2 regions of the Sphingopyxis sp. C-1 genome follow, and region 2 is predicted to be linked to the other one. Evidence: riboswitches for the same ligand, from Rfam matches in the RefSeq annotation. Region 2 holds a riboswitch; the other holds the start of a gene.

Region 1 (8,341 bases), on a different contig from region 2:
CCGCCGACAAGGATCGGTCGATAGATCGCCGTCGCGCCGGTTCGCTCAAGCACGCCCGGCAGATTGTGGAACGCGAGGCAGGTCCAGGGCGAGGAGAGGTCGAAGAAGAATTCGACGCGCGCGGTCACGGGATCAGGCCTCCGCCTTCGCTTTCTCCCAATATTGGTCGCGGAGCAGCCGCTTGTAGAGCTTGCCGGTGTCGTGACGCGGCAGAGCTTCGAGGAAGTCGATGCGGCGCGGAATCTTGACGCCCGACAGTTTCTCGCGCGCAAAAGCGATCAGTTCGTCGCGAAACGCTTCGGTCGCGTCGGCCATGTCGGCGGGCTGGATGACCGCAATCACTTCCTCGCCCATTTCGTCGTGTGGGCCGCCAACCACCGCGACGTCGGCAACCTTCGGGTGCGTGACGAGATGATTCTCGATCTCCTGCGGATAGATGTTCACTCCGCCTGAGATGATCATGAAGCTTTTGCGATCGGTGAGGTAAAGGAAGCCTTCTTCATCCACCTTGCCCACATCGCCGAGGGTCGACCAGCCCTTCGAATTGCGGCTCGATGCCGTCTTCTCGCTATCACCGTGATATTCGAAGACATTTTCGCTTTCAAAAAACACTGCGCCTTCTTCGTTCGGCCCAAGCTCAGTTTCACTATCCTCGCCCATGATGTGGATCGCGCCGAGGATCGGGCGGCCAACGCTGCCCTTGTGCGTCAGCCAGTCGGTGCTGGAGATGAAGGTCATGCCATTGCCTTCGGACCCCGCATAATATTCGAAAAGAACCGGCCCCCACCAATCGATCATCGCCTGCTTGACCGGCACCGGGCAGGGCGCCGCGGCGTGGATCGCGACTTTGAGCGAAGAAGTGTCGTAGCGCGTGCGAACATCGCCCGGCAGTTTAAGCATCCGCACGAAATGCGTCGGGACCCACTGGCTCGAATTCACGCGGTATTTTTCGATGTGGGCGAGCGCGGCTTCGGGGTCGAATTTCTTCATCAGCACAACGGTACCGCCCAGGCGATGGACGGTCATCGACCAGCGCAGCGGTGCGGCGTGATAAAGCGGCGCGGGCGACAGATAGACGCTGTCGGCGTTGATCTGGAACACCGCCGACGCAAGCATGACGAGGCTGTTGACCGCATCGATCGCCGGATCCTCGGGCAATGGCACACGCACGCCCTTGGGACGGCCAGTCGTGCCCGACGAATAGAGCATGTCGACCCCGGCCCGTTCGTCGACGACCGGCGTCGCGGGCATCGCCGCAACCGCATTTTCCCAGCTCTCATAGCCCGCGATGTCACCGCCCATCGCGAAACGCCTGATCCCGGTCGTGAGCTGCTGCGCCGCGCCGGCGAGGCTCGCCGAGACGACGAGAATCTTCGCTCCCGAATTTTCGAGAATATAGTCGGTCTCGTCCTGCGTCAGCCGCGACGAGATGCAGACATAACGCAGCCCCGCGCGCTGCGCGCCCCAGGTAAGCCCATAATAATGCGGCGTGTTGTCGAGCATGAAGGCGACGACATCCTCATGCCTCAACCCGTGCGCGCGAAAGAGGTGCGCGGCGCGATTCGACGCGGCGTCGAGTTCGCCATAGCTGATCGCCTCTCCCGTCTCGGCAACGATGATTGCGGGCTTGTCGGGGTTGTTACGCGCATGAACTGAGGGGTGCATCGGCTATCATCTCCGGGAATCGTTCGTATCTTTATGTCGAAGATGAGTAGCAACCTGAAACTTTTGGTCAAGCAAGCTGGAGCTTATGACAGGGGCTGCGATCAAGAAGCGGCAAATCCGGGCGGAGGATCAGTCAAATTCGCATCGTCGACGCAAGCCCATCGGCCCGCCGGCATTGCACCGCCTTTCGGCTGTGCTAGTCCATGGGCATGACCAGTATCGAAATGCTCGAAGGCGACTTCGCTACCCTGCCCGACCTTGTCCGCACCCATGCCGCGGAGCGTCCCGATGCCGTAGCGGCTGCCGACGCCGTGCGGCGGCTGAGCTGGTCCGAACTGGATCAATTGACCGACCGAATCGCCGCGCGGTTGCAGCAGGACGGATTCGCCAAGGGCGACCGTACCGCGATTGCCGGACTCAATAGCGTCGAGCAAATGGCGGTTATCCTTGGCACGCTGCGCGCCGGCGGGGTCGCGGGGCTCGTCACCAACAGCGCGACGGGCGAACAGATGGCCGCGATGATCGCCGACACCGGTGCGCGCCACCTGTTTCTCGACAGCGCGGCAAAAGCGAGCCTCGAAGGCCATGTCATCGCCGCAAGCGACCTGATCGCGATGGACGGCAGCGAAGCCGGAACGCCGCTCGATGCCTGGCTGTCGCTGGCGGGCGCAAAGCCGGCGCCGGTCGAGATTCTGCCCGGGGACGGGTTCAACATCATCTATTCCTCGGGCACCACCGGGACACCCAAAGGCATCGTCCACAGCCATGCGATGCGCTGGCAGCATATCATCCGCGGCGCGCCCGCCTATGGCCCCAATGCGGTGACGATCCTGTCGACCCCGCTCTATTCGAATACGACGATGGCAAGCTTCATGCCCACCGTCGGGTCGGGCGGACAGGTCGTCCTGATGAAGAAATTCGACGCGCACGGCTTTCTCGAACTCGCGGCACGCGAACGCGCGACCAACACGATGCTGGTGCCGGTGCAGTATCGCCGCATCATGGCGCTCGAGGATTTCGGCGACTTCGACCTGTCCAGCTTCGTCGTCAAATATTGCACCTCGGCGCCCTTCCCCGCGGCGCTGAAGGCCGATGTGCTACAACGTTGGCCGGGCGGGCTGGTCGAAATTTACGGAATGACCGAGGGCGGCGCAGCGTTCATCCTCGAGGCGCATCAATTCCCCGACAAGCTCCATACCGTCGGCAAGCCCGCGCCGGGCCATATCGCGAAGGTAATCGACGAGGACGGCAACGAACTGCCGCAGGGATCGGTCGGCGAAGTCGTCGGACGCAGCCCTGCGATGATGACCGGATACAATAACCGCCCCGACGCGACGAAGGCGATGCACTGGTACGATGCCGAAGGAAATCTCTTCTATCGCCACGGCGATATCGGCCGCATCGACGAGGACGGCTTCCTGACTCTGATGGACCGCGCGAAGGACATGATCATCTCGGGCGGTTTCAACATTTTCCCGAGCGACCTCGAAGCCATATTGATCGCCGACGACCGCGTCGTCGAGGCGGCAGTGGTCGGCATGCCGAGTGAGGAATGGGGGGAGACTCCCGTCGCCTTCGTCGTGCTGAAAGCCGGCGTCGATGCCGAGAGTGTACGCGCCGACTGCAACGCCAGGGTCGGCAAGACGCAGCGGCTGAGCGCGATCGTGCAAGTCGAGGAACTGCCGCGCAGCCCGATCGGCAAGGTACTGAAGCGCGAATTGCGCGACGCACACGCCCGATAGCATCGAAGAGTCACTTTCGGCCGGTTGCGAAGACCGGCGCGACGACGTAAGAGAATATCAGCATCAAGAGTTGGGTCGACGCCCAACGCCAACCTGCCAATCCGGGCAAGGTGGCGCTCCGCAAGGAGGATGTGGCCGAGCCGGCAACCAAACGGATCAAGCCATGCAGCGTCGAACCGTAAAAAGGAACGACGTTTCGTGCCGATAAAGATACCCGATCAACTCCCCGCTCGACATATCCTCGAGGCCGAAGGCGTCATGGTCATGCGCGAAGTCGACGCGGGGCGCCAGGACGTCAGGCCGTTGCGGATCGCCCTGCTGAACCTGATGCCGGACAAGATCAGCACCGAAACGCAGCTTGCTCGCCTGCTCGGAGCGACGCCGCTCCAGATCGAATTGACGCTTGTGCGGATCACCGACCACGTCGCGCGCAATACGTCAGCCGACCATATGGCGGCTTTTTATCGGCCATGGCGCGATGTCCGTACCGAGAAGTTCGATGGCTTCATCATCACCGGGGCGCCGGTCGAGCGACTTCCTTATGAGGAGGTCAGATACTGGTCCGAACTGCGCGCAATTCTCGACTGGACACAGACGCATGTCCACCGTTGCTTCACGATCTGCTGGGCAGCACAGGCCGCCCTTTTTCATTTCCACGGCGTTCCGAAACGCGATCTGTCCAGCAAGGCATTCGGTATATTCCCGCATGCGAATCTTGCGCCGGCCTCGCCATATCTCCGGGGCTTTTCAGACCGGTTCGACGTTCCCGTGTCGCGCTGGACAGACGTTTGCCCGACCGCACTGGCGGAGGCGGACGGGCTGCAGGTCCTGGCTGGCAACGAGGAAGCCGGCGCGGGTCTTGTCTACGATCGGGCCCACCGGACCCTGCATATGTTCAATCACCTTGAATATGACACCGGCACGTTGGCGGCAGAATATTACCGCGACGGCCGGGCCCAGCTACCAAGGGGCTATTTTCCTGACGACGATCCGGCGAGCGCGCCGGAGAACCGCTGGCGCAGCCACGCGCATTTATTGTTCGCGAACTGGATCAACGAAATCTATCAGACCACGCCGTTCGATGTCGCAGCAATCGGTGAGCATGACGCTTTGGTCGCGGCCTGATGACTTAAAGCGACCGGTTGCGGCCCTCTCCATATCGTCACCCCGGACTTGATCCGGGGTCCCGCTTGATGCGGTGGCCGGTCGATGCGCAAGAAAAGCGGGATCCCGGGTCAAGCCCGGGATGACGAGAGCGAAGAAACGACCGGAAACTAACGCGGGTAATGAGTTCCCCGGCGAAGGCCGGGGTTCAGGGCGGCAATCCGCATAACTCGGCTTTCTAAAGCCCTGGGCCCCGGCCTTCGCCGGGGTACAACCTAGTAGCAAACGTCCGCTCACCACCCCAAAACAGACATCGCCTTCAAATAGGCCTTTCCTACATTATCCGGCCGTGCCAGCCTTCATCCGGCTCTTTCATTCGGTGAACAAAAAAAGCAGTGGCTGCCTGGCTTACGGGTACGACCACGATCGGACGTGCCGCGCACATCCAGCGCGCCGCGACTTGCAAATCGGGGCGCTCAAAGGGCTGAACTTCCCTGAACTTTGAAATATTGCGCGGCCCTTGCGCCGATCCGATCCGGATTCAGCCAGGCGATGTCCAAAGAGGGCAACGACAGCTCTCGCCCCCTAAAAGGACCCTCACGCGCTAACACCAATTTCAATCAGGCCAAGCCCGCCGCCGCTATCGCCGCCAACGCATTCGCGAGCCGCGCGTCGCCTTCGCCCTCGACCCAGGTCCATTTGAGTTTGCGCCGGTCGAGTTCGCCGATCGCAAGCTCCATGAACTGTACGCGCGCGAGTTCGCTGCCGAACAGCCGCGTTCCGTCCTCCTGCCAAGGCAGATCCATCGCGGGGACGAGATAGAGGTCGGCGACATCGTTCCAAAGGTCGATTTCGGGCAGGCGGCGACCGAGCAGCATGATCGCCCACGCCTGCGTCATCAACGGGTCGGTGTCCGACACCAGCCAGTCGGGGGCCTGTGCAAGCGCCTCGCGGGTGGCCGCAATATGCCCGTCGAAGATCGCGAGCAAATCGACCTCGTCGAGATCGGTGCCGTTCGCCTCGGCATAGGTGCGGCCATATTCGGGAACGACGAGCCCGCCGAGATGCAGGGCAAGGCGCGGAGCGAGAGTCGATTTGCCCGTACTTTCTGCGCCGTGGAGGCAAATATGGCGCGTCATATCGCCACCCTGCCCGTCGCCGCGGCGCGGCGCCACTGGACAAAGCCGTCGATCGACAGGCCGAGCAGCACCACATAGACCGCGCTGGTCGCGTAAAGTCCCCGCCAGGCGAACAGCGGCACGGCGATCAGATCGACGAGGATCCAGAGGAACCAGCTTTCGACACGGCGCCGCGCGAGCAGCCATTGCGCGGTGATGCTAAGCATCGCGATCGCCCCGTCGATCCATGGCGCGACCGCGTCGGTATAGCGATCCATCGTGAAGCTCCAGCCAGCCCAGGCGGCGATGGTCGCAAGCGCCCAACCCCAACGCGCGCCTTCGGCCATCCAGCGCACCGGCACGCCGCTATCGTCGCGCGCGCGCATCCACGCCGCCCAGCCATAGAGGTTGAGCGCGAAGAAAAAGCCCTGGAGCAGCATGTCGCTGTAGAGCTTCGCCTCGAAGAAGACGAAGGCATAGAGTGTCACCGCGACGAGAGCGAAGGGATAGTTCCACACGCTGCGCAACGCGACGAGCGCGACATTGGTGAGCACGAACGCCGCCGCGATCCATTCGAGATAGCTCATGCCGCGCCCTCATGGCCCGGCTCCATATGTCTGGGCCGCGTCCACAGTCCCTCGCGGCTGATCCGCCGCTGCGGTGGTCTTCGGACCACCGACCAGCCAGCGCGCGCGATCCAGCCGAGTTTGGCGAAGAGGCTTGATGCCGCGCGGTGGTCCCACGCATGATCGCCACGCGCACGCACTTCGCGGGCGATATCGCCATAGATGCCCGCCGCCGCGAGCACCGCCCAGCGGCTGCGCGGGCCAAGCTTGCGCGCGCCCCAGCGCGCCGACGCCTCATATTCCTCGGCCATTTCGGACAGCCATTTCGCCATCACCGACAAACGCCCGCGAAAGGCGGGGTGCATATGCTGTCCCGGCGGAATGTCGAGTTCCACCATCCATTCGACCGGCAGGTAACAGCGGTCGGCCGCGGCATCCTCCGCCACGTCGCGCGCGATATTGGCGAGCTGGAACGCGATGCCGAGGTCCGAGGCACGGTCGAGCGTCGTTTCGTCGGCGGGGTCGATGCCCATCACAAGCGCCATCGCCACCCCGACCGCCCCCGCGACATGATAGCTGTAGCGCAGAAGATCCTGCTCGCTGCGCGGGCGCCAGTCCTTTGCATCGAGTTCGAAGCCCGCAACGATATCGTCGATGACCGCACGCGGGATCGCGACCTCGGTAAGCAGGAAACCGAGCGCGTCGAACGCCATGTCGCCCGTCGGCTCGCCCGCGAACGCCTTGTCGGTCTGCGCCCGAATATAGGCGACCGCGGCCAGCGGATCATGCCCGGGCGTCATCGTGCCCCCATGATCCTGCCCGTCGATCAGGTCGTCGGCGGCGCGGCACCAGGCGTAGAGAAGCCAGACACGCTCACGCGTCTGTCGGTCAAAGAGCTGGCTGGCCAGCGCGAAGCTTTTCGATCCGCGCGCGATGCTGTCGTGCGCGAAACCGTGGAGGGCATGTGCATCATAGGCCCCCTCCGCAATCATCAGAGATTTTCGGCCTTCATCGCAAAAATCGTCTTGTGCGGTTCATAGGAAGCCATTTTGTCGAGCAGCTCGTCGAGCCCGGCGTCGACGATCATGATCCCGGCGTGCGCCGGCCGGATAAAGCCGACCTCGACCATCTTGCGGTTGAAGGCGATCAGTTCATTGTAAAAGCCCGCCGCGTTGAGCAGCCCGACGGGTTTGGCATGATAGCCAAGCTGCGCCCAGCTGATCGCTTCCCACAGCTCGTCCATCGTACCGACGCCGCCGGGAATGGTAAGAAAACCGTCCGACAGGTCTGTGAACATCTTCTTGCGTTCGTGCATGCCCGAGACGACGTGCAGCTCGGTGCAGCCGCGATGCGCGACCTCGGCCCCGACAAGCGCATCGGGGATGATCCCGATCACCTCACCGCCAGCCTCGAGCGCGCTGTCGGCCACCGCGCCCATCAACCCAAGGCGGCCGCCGCCATAGACGACGCCGATCCCGCGCTGCGCCAGCGTGCGACCGACATGGCGCGCGGTTTCGATATAGATCGGATCTTCGGGGGTCGCGGACCCGCAATAGACGGCAAGACGTTTCATGATTCTTCCAACATCAGATTGGCGGTCGCCTTGGCACTGCCGACGACGCCGGGGATTCCCGCGCCCGGATGCGTCCCCGCGCCGACGAAGTAAAGATTGGAAATCGTGTCATCGCGGTTGTGCGCGCGGAAATATGCGCTTTGCCGCAGCAGCGGCTCAAGGCTGAAGGCGCTGCCGAGATGCGCCGACAGGTCGCGGCCGAAATCGGCCGGGGTGTAATGGAAGCGCGTGACGAGGTTTGCGCGAAGGCCGGGCGCAACACGGCGTTCGACCTCTTCAAGGATCGCGTCGGCAAAGCGCTCACCATATTCGCCGTCCCAGTCGGCCTTTGCCTTCCCCAGATGCGCGACCGGAGCGAGCGCGTAGAAGGTCGAATGTCCCGCAGGCGCCATGCCCGGATCGGTGATGCTGGGATGGTGAAGGTAGAGCGAGAAGTCGTCGGGCACGACGCCGCCATAGATATCGTCCAGCAATCCCTTGTAGCGCGGGCCGAACAGGATGCTGTGGTGAGCGATATCGGGATAATCGCCCTTCACGCCGAAATGGACAACGAAGAGTGAGGGCGACCAGCGT
Region 2 (8,341 bases):
TTGCCGGGATCGACCTGCCGATACGCTCCTTCGCGCTGCAGGCTTTCGTGACCGAGCCGGTCAAGCCCTGTCTTGATACCGTGGTAATGTCCCCGGCGACCGGGGCCTATGTCTCGCAGACCGACAAGGGCGAGCTGGTGCTGGGGGCGGGGCTCGACCTCTATGTCTCCTATGCGCAGCGCGGCAACCTGCCGTGGATGGAGCGCGCCGCGCAAGGGCTGGTGGACATGTTCCCGCAATTCTCGCGGCTCCGCTTTCTAAGGCAATGGGCGGGCATCTGCGATGTGACTCCCGATTCCTCGCCGATCATCGATGAAAGCGAGGTCGTCGGAATGCATCTCAACTGCGGCTGGGGGACGGGGGGCTTCAAGGCGATACCCGCCGGGGGCGTGTGCCTCGCCCACCATCTTGCCACCGGCATTGTCCACCCGCTGGCGCGGTTCGCCAGCCTTGCCCGCTTCGCCTCGGGGCACCTTGTCGACGAGGCCGGAGCGGCGGGAATTGCCCACTGATGCTGCGAATCGACTGCCCCTTTTGCGGCCCCCGGCCCGAGACTGAATTCGTCTGCGGCGGCGATGCGGCGCCGGTCCGGCCCGCGCCGGACGCCGGCGATGCCGAGTGGACGCGCTACCTCCATTTCCCGGCCAATCCGAAAGGCCCGCAGACCGAACGCTGGGTCCACGCGCAAGGCTGCGGCCAATGGTTTCTGGTCGAACGCGATACCGTGACCCACGCCATCGCCTCCACCGTTCCGCTTTCCGGCGTCGTCCCGGGAGCAGACGCATGACCGCCTATCGCCTTCCGGACGGCGGCGCGCTGATCGACCGCGACCGGCCGCTCGCCTTTACCTGGGGCGGGCGCAGACTGACGGGCTATGCCGGCGACACGCTTGCCTCGGCCCTGCTGGCGCAGGACGAGGTCTTGGCGGCGCGCAGCTTCAAGTATCACCGCCCGCGCGGTCTGCTCGCTGCGGGCCTTGAAGAGCCCAACGTGCTGGTTCAGCTCGGCACCGGGGCGCGGACCGTTCCCAATCTCAAGGCGACCGCGATCCCGCTCCGAGAAGGCCTGTGCGCAGCGCCGGTCAATTGCTGGCCGTCGCCGCGCTTCGACCTGCTGGCGGTGACGGGCCTCGCAAGCCGGTTCATTCCCGCCGCCTTCTATTACAAGACCTTCAAGTGGCCCGACTGGCATTGGTTCGAGCCATTCATCCGCAGGGCCGCAGGGCTGGGCCGTGCGCCCGACGCGCGCGACCCGGACCGCTACGAACACCGTTTCGCCAAGTGCGACGTGTTGGTCATCGGCGGCGGTCGCTCGGGCCTCGAAGCGGCCTTCGAGCATGCACGCACCGGCAAGAGCGTCATCATCGCGGAGCACGAGTTCTTCTGGGGCGGGAGAAGGAGGGGGCGGGCGCAGTCCGATAACCTGGCGGTGGATGCGTTGGTCGCTCTACTCTCCGACATGGCGAACGTCACGATGCTGGCGCGCACCACCGTGTTCGGGGCCTATGACCACGGGAGCTTCGCGCTGCACCAGCGATGCGAGGATGATCCGGCCCGGAATGATGCCCCGCGCGAGAGGCTGGTCAAGCTGCGTTGCGCGGAGGCGGTGCTGGCGGCGGGCGCGATCGAGCGGCCGCTCCTGTTTCCCGCCAACGACCTGCCCGGGATCATGCTCGCCTCGGCCGGCGAGGCCTATCTGCTGCGGCAGGCGGTGGTGCCGGGGCAGCGGATCGGCTTTGCGGTCAACAATGATGCGGGCTGGGAGAGTGCGCGGCAATTCATCCGGCATGGCGTCGCGCCTGCTTTCGTGCTCGACCTGCGCGACGAAGTGCCTGCTGCTTTTGCCGAGGCAGCGCGTGATGCGGGCGTGCGCGTGCTGGCGGGTGCACAAGTGCTGGGCGCCGTCGGGAGCCAGCGCCTACAGGCGATCCGCGCCGCGACACCGAATGGCTCCGAGCGGCTGGAGTGCGACGCGCTGCTTGTCTCGGGCGGGTTCAATCCGGTGGTGAACCTCCATTCGCATGCAGGGGGCAAGCTGGCATGGTCGAGAGTCCTTGGCGCGTTCCTGCCGCGCAACGATGGACCGGGGCTGTTTGCCGTCGGCCGGGCTGCGGGGGATGGCTTACTGGCAGTCCCCCCGATCACGGTCCCGGCCGTCCAAGGGCCGGGGGCCGGCAAGACCTTCGTCGATTACCAAAACGACGTCACCGCCGCAGATGTCGCGCTGGCGGCGCGCGAATCCTTTTCTGCGGTCGAACACCTCAAGCGTTATACCACACTCGGCATGGCGACCGACCAGGGCAAAACCTCGAACGTCAACGGTCTTGCGGTGATGGGCCATCTGACCGGCCGCGCACCGGCCGAGGTCGGCACCACCCGTTTTCGTCCGCCTTACGAGCCGGTCACGGTCGGGGCCTTCGCCGGGGAAGCCTGCGGGGACCTACTCGATCCGCTCGAGCAACTGCCCGCGCACGCGCTCCACGTCGCGCTGGGCGCAGCGATGGACGAATATGGCAGCGTGCTGCGCCCTGCCGCCTATCCGCTCGCCGGGGAAAGGCTCCATGCTGCGATCACCCGCGAAGTGCGCGCCGTGCGGCAGGCGGCCGGGCTGTTCGATGCCTCGCCGCTCGGCAAGATCGAGCTTCACGGACCCGATGCCGCGACCTTCGCCGACCGCGTCGCGGTGGCGACCCTTTCCACCTTGCCGCCCGGACGCTGCCGCTACACCCTCTACTGCAACGAGAAGGGCATCGTCATCGACGATGGCGTGGCGATGCGGCGGGCGGACGGTTCCTTCGTTCTCGGCACCAGCAGCGCGGGCGCGGGCCGCATCTATGCCCGGCTCGAGGAACACCTCCAGCGCGTGTGGCCCGAACTCGCGGTGGCGCTGATAAACGTCACGGCGCAATGGGCGGTGATGACCCTCGCTGGGCCGCAGGCGCTCGCGGTTCTGGCGCGGGCCGGGATCGAGGTCGCGCCAGATGGAGAGCCCCTGCGGCACCTCGGCTTTCTCGAAACAGAGGCGGATGGCGTTCCCATGCGGATCGCCCGGGTGTCCTATTCCGGAGAGGCGAGTTTCGAGATCGCGGTGCCCGCTTGCGATGCAACCGCGCTTGCCGAGCGGCTGCTTGATGCAGGCCGCCCACTTGGATTGGTGCCTTTCGGGATCGAGGCGCTTGACGTGCTCAGGGTGGAAAAGGGCTTCCTCCATGTCGGCAACGAGACCGACGGGGCGACCATGCCGCAGGACATCGGCTTTGCCGGAACGCTGAAGTGCAAGGCCAGCGATTTCATCGGTCGCCGGGGCGCGCTGATGCCGGTCGGCCATGCGCCGGGACGGATGCAACTCGTGGGCCTCGCCAGCCTCGATGACCGGCGGCTGCCGGTGGGGGCGCATTGCCCACGCCAATCGGGGACGGGATCGGACGGCTGGGTCACGTCCTCGGTGCATTCGCCGACGCTCGGGCGGCCTCATGCGCTCGGCATGATCGCGGACGGCGCATCGCGGATGGGGGAGGGGCTGGTATTGTGGGATCTCGGCCCGGACAACCGCGGGGAAGTCTATCGGGCGCGCATCGTCGCCCCTTGCGCCTATGATCCCGAGGGCTTGCGGATGCGCTGCGATGGCTGACGACACCCCGATCCAGCGGCTCGCCGACGGCGATTTCCGACTTGTGCGCTTTGTCGCCCTGCGGCGCGATGCGTGGCGCGCGCCTGCGATGGCGGGCGCCGCTCCGGCGGAGGTCTTCGGTTCGCCGAGCGCCGCTGGCGACGGTATTGCTGCCGCTCTCGCCCCGGGGCGCTGGTCGTGGCTGGCCTGTCCCGCAAGCGAGCCGCCCGCCGCCAGCGAGGGCTTCGTATCGGCCGACCTGTCGTCCTCGGTTGCCTGCTATCGCCCAGCAGCGGACACGCTGCGCGAACTGCTTAGCCGCCATGCCCCGGCGATGATGGACACCGATTTGCTCGCGCTCGGCTGGCGCCGCTTCGGTTTCGCCAACTGGGCGAGCGAGCTGATCGTCGCCCCCCACAGCGCGCCGATCATGCTGGTGCCGCGCGGGCATGCCGCCACCTTCGAGGCGCTATGCGCAGCGCCTGGTCGACCGACCCGGGAGAACGAGAGATGCTGACGATCCGCACCATGTCCTGCGCGCTGGCCGCGCTGCTGTTGGCCGGATGCGCCAATGCCTCGATGGCCGTTGCGGCACCTGCCCCCGACCCCTCGGTCGCCGAAGCCGAGGGCGCGGCGCGCGAACTCGACCGGCTGGCCGACGAGGCCTGGGCGTGGGTGCTGGAGACGGATTCGACGCTGCGCGATGCCGCCGGGCTGCCCTTCGTCGGCATCAAGGACATCACGCTCGAGGAGGCCCGAAAGGATGCCGCCTACGCCGCCGCCCGCCTGTTGCGGCTTAATGCGATAGAGCCGCAGCTTCTCGATCCTGATCGCGAGCTGACCCGGCAGTTCCTCGTCAAGTTCTATTCTGACATCGTGCAGGGGCCGGACAATTGGCTGCTCGATTTCGCGATCACGCCCTATAGCGGGGTGCTGCCGCTCTCGGGGCTGTTCGAATTCGCCACCAAGCGCCCACTCGAAACGCCCGAACAGCGCGCCGAATACCTGTTCCTGCTGGAGGAGATCGCCGCGCGCCTCGCTCAGATGGAGGCTCGCACTAGGGCGCAGGAGGAAGCCGGGATCCTCTTGCCGCAGCCCGCCGTCCAATCGCTGCGCGCGAGCTACTCGGCGCTGGCGGCCAGCACACCGAAGCGGCTGGTGCCGGACGCGGCGCGGCGGGAGCCGCTGCCCCCGGAGGAGCGCGAAGCCTTCGCGGACAAGGCACGCGCCATTGCCCACGGGCCGATCGCGCAGGGGCTCGAGCGCATGGCTGCCCTCCTCGGCGAGGTCTACGCCGCGCGTGCGCCCGCAGGCATCGGACTCTCCCAGTATCCCGGCGGCCCCGAACGCTATCGCCGCGCGATCGCGACCTATACCACCCTCGACATCGCGCCGGAGGAGTTGCACGCGCGCGGCCTCGCGATGGTCGCCGAAACCCAGGCCCGGCTGGCGGCAGTCCGCAAGGAGGTGGGGTTCACCGGCACGCAGGCCGAATTTCATTCTTTGCTCAACAGCGATGCGCGCTTCCGGGTCGCAGATGTCACCGCGCTCGAGGCGCTCTACCGCAAACAGATCGCGCGCATCGAACCGCAGGTCCCGCGCTATTTCTCCCGCTTGCCCAAGGCCAGCTACGACATCCGGCGGATCCCCGAGGCGAACGAGGGCGGGGTGGCTTTCGGCTACTACGAGAAGCCTTCGAGCGTCGAGCCCAAGGGGCTGTTTCGCTACAATGCCGCGAACCTTGATCACCGGTCGATGGTGCAGGCGGCGGCGATAAACTTCCACGAGCTGATCCCCGGGCATCATTTCCACCTTGCCTTGCAGGCGGAGAACGAGAACCTGCCCACGATCCGGCGCGAATTGGCGAGCCTGCGGCTGACCGGCTACAACGAGGGCTGGGCGCAATACGGCGCCAATCTTGCGATCGAGATGGGCGCGGTTACCGACCCCTATGAACGCTATGGCCTGGTCGCGACCGACGCGATGATGGCGGCGCGGCTGGTGGTCGATACTGGGGTCAATGCGCTGGGCTGGGATTTCGACCGCGCGCGCGATTACCTCGTCGATCACACCCTGATGACACCGGACCAAGCATCGGCCGAGGTGCTGCGCTATGCCACCGACGTGCCCGCCCAGGCGCTGGGCTACAAGCTCGGTCACGAACGCATCGACACCTTGCGGCGCAGGGCCGAAGCGGCGCTGGGCAAGGATTTCGATATTCGTGATTTCCACGAGACGGTGCTGGCACCGGGCGCCCTACCGCTCGATGTTCTCGAACGCCATGTCGATCGCTGGATCGCATCCGTCCGAGCCGGTGGCGGATAGTATCATGCCCGCGCGCGAAAGACGATACACATCTGTATTGTAAAAGGGCGATCAGGCCGCTAAGACTGATCGGGAATTGGAAAAGCGCAGTTCCGGTCAGGCAAGCCTGATCGATGCATCAAGAGTTGGGTTCAACCGAGCCCGCGCCAACCTGCCTGACCGGCAAGGTGGCGGTCCAACCGGACGATGCGGCCCGAAGGGCAACCGGTCACATGTGCTGGTCTGTCTGCTGTCGTGTCGTCGACTGAAAGACTGGAGCGAGCCATGAAGTCTCTTGTGAAAGCCAGACCGGAACCGGGCCTGTGGATGGAAGACCGCCCCGTTCCCGAAACCGGGATCAACGACGTCCTCATCAGGGTGCGCCGGACAGCGATCTGCGGCACGGACATGCATATCTGGAAATGGGACGAGTGGGCGCGCAAGACCATTCCGGTGCCGATGATCGTCGGCCACGAATTCGTCGGGGAGATCGTCGCGACCGGCTCCAACGTGACCGGCTTTTCGCCGGGCCAGATCGTTTCGGGAGAAGGACACGTTGTGTGCGGACGATGCCGCAACTGCATGGCCGGGCGCCGGCAGATGTGCGCCCAAGCCGAGGGAATCGGGGTCAATCGCCCCGGCGCCTTCGCTGAATTCCTTGCCGTTCCGGCTGCCAATGTCTGGGTGCATGATCCCGCCATCGACCTCGATGTTGCTGCGCTGTTCGATCCCTTCGGCAATGCCGTGCATACCGCGCTGCAGTTCGACGTGCTGGGCGAGGATGTGCTGGTGGTCGGTGCTGGGCCGATCGGGATCATGGCAGCCGCCGTCTGTCGCCACGCAGGGGCGCGGCATGTGGTCGTCACCGATCTCAATGATGAGCGGCTGGCGCTAGCCCGCACCATGGGCGCGACCTGCACCGTCAACGTGACAAAGGAGAAGCTGGAAGAAGTCCAAAAGGAACTTGGCATGACCGAGGGCTTTGACGTCGGCCTCGAGATGTCGGGCAGCGAGCCGGGCTTTGCCTCGCTGATCGACAATATGTGCCATGGCGGCAAGGTCGCCATCCTAGGTCTGCCCGCAGGCGATGTGCGGATTGACTGGCACAAGGTGATTTTCAACATGCTGACGCTGAAGGGCGTCTATGGCCGTGAAATCTTCGAGACCTGGTACAAGATGCAGGTATTCATCCAGAGTGGGCTCGACTTGTCGCCGATCATCACGCACCGATTGTCGGCAAACGATTTCGAGCGCGGCTTTGAAGCCATGCGGTCCGGCGAGGCCTGCAAAGTCGTACTGAACTGGGAGTAGCGACGATGTACGGTGATTTTCAGGCCCATTTGCAGGCCGAACTCGATGCGATCGAAGCGCAGAACCTGACCAAGAACGAGCGCATTATCGCCTCCCAGCAGGAGGCCAAGGTCGAAGTTGACAGGCGCGAGTTGATCAATCTGTGCGCCAACAATTACCTTGGCCTCGCCAACAATCCCGAGATCATGGCAGCGGCCCGCAACGGGATCGATGCCCGCGGGTTCGGAATGGCGTCGGTGCGTTTCATTTGCGGCACGCAGGACATTCACAAGCGGCTGGAGGCGGAACTCACGGACTTCCTAGGGATGGAAGACACGATCCTCTATCCCTCCTGCTTCGATGCCAATGGCGGGCTGTTCGAAACGCTACTCGGCCCTGAAGACGCGGTCATCTCCGACGAACTCAACCATGCCAGCATCATCGACGGCATCCGCCTCTCCAAGGCAAAGCGTTTCCGCTACGAGAACAATGATATGGCTGACCTCGAAGCGCAGCTGCAGGCGGCGGACGCAGCGGGTGCACGTTTCAAGCTGATCACCACCGATGGTGTCTTTTCGATGGACGGTTACATCGCCCAGCTTGATCGCATTTGCGATCTGGCCGAGCAGTATGGCGCGCTCGTCCATTTCGACGACTGCCATGCAACGGGCTTTCTCGGCGAGACGGGGCGCGGCACGCATGAACATTGCGGCGTGATGGACCGGGTCGATATCACCACCGGCACGCTCGGCAAGGCGATGGGCGGTGCGAGCGGCGGCTATACCTCTGCCAAGAAGGAAATCGTTGCGCTGCTGCGCCAGCGTTCGCGACCTTACCTGTTCTCCAACACCGTCGCGCCGCCCGTCGTCGCAGGGAGCCTCAAGGCGCTGGAACTGATCCGCGAAGGCAGTGCTCGGGCGCGGCTGCGCAGCAACACGGCGCGTTTCCGTGCCGGGCTCGAAGCACTAGGCTTCGATCTGCTGCCCGGCGAGCACCCGATCATTCCGATCATGTTCTATGAAGCCGACAAGGCCAATAGGTTCGCGGAAGAGGCGATGATCGAAGGCGTCTATGTGACCGCCTTCTCCTATCCGGTTGTGCCGCAGGGCAAGGCGCGCATCCGCACGCAAATGTCCTC

What was found. Region 2 has a riboswitch for S-adenosylmethionine ahead of tdh (L-threonine 3-dehydrogenase). Riboswitches for the same ligand answer to the same signal wherever they lie in the genome.
Region 1: linked by a shared signal. The riboswitch ahead of metA (homoserine O-succinyltransferase) and the one ahead of tdh (L-threonine 3-dehydrogenase) in region 2 are both predicted to bind S-adenosylmethionine.

What each region holds. Positions count from the first base shown of each region.
Region 1 covers NZ_BBRO01000001.1:200,407-208,747, reverse strand. Annotated here, with positions in the region: gene SC1_RS00830 (2-hydroxychromene-2-carboxylate isomerase) at 1-128, opposite strand, end outside; gene SC1_RS00825 (acyl-CoA synthetase) at 133-1,665, opposite strand; gene SC1_RS00820 (class I adenylate-forming enzyme family protein) at 1,875-3,407, shown strand; SAM-I-IV-variant riboswitch at 3,463-3,568, shown strand; gene metA (homoserine O-succinyltransferase) at 3,606-4,532, shown strand; gene SC1_RS00810 (AAA family ATPase) at 5,132-5,650, opposite strand; gene pnuC (nicotinamide riboside transporter PnuC) at 5,647-6,216, opposite strand; gene SC1_RS00800 (phytoene/squalene synthase family protein) at 6,213-7,187, opposite strand; gene SC1_RS00795 (TIGR00730 family Rossman fold protein) at 7,187-7,768, opposite strand; gene SC1_RS00790 (phytoene desaturase) at 7,765-8,341, opposite strand, start outside.
Region 2 covers NZ_BBRO01000002.1:1,318,727-1,327,067, forward strand. Annotated here, with positions in the region: gene SC1_RS20900 (sarcosine oxidase subunit beta family protein) at 1-512, shown strand, start outside; gene SC1_RS20905 (sarcosine oxidase subunit delta) at 512-787, shown strand; gene SC1_RS20910 (2Fe-2S iron-sulfur cluster-binding protein) at 784-3,630, shown strand; gene SC1_RS20915 (hypothetical protein) at 3,623-4,126, shown strand; gene SC1_RS20920 (DUF885 family protein) at 4,120-5,934, shown strand; SAM-I-IV-variant riboswitch at 6,045-6,152, shown strand; gene tdh (L-threonine 3-dehydrogenase) at 6,169-7,224, shown strand; gene SC1_RS20930 (glycine C-acetyltransferase) at 7,230-8,341, shown strand, end outside.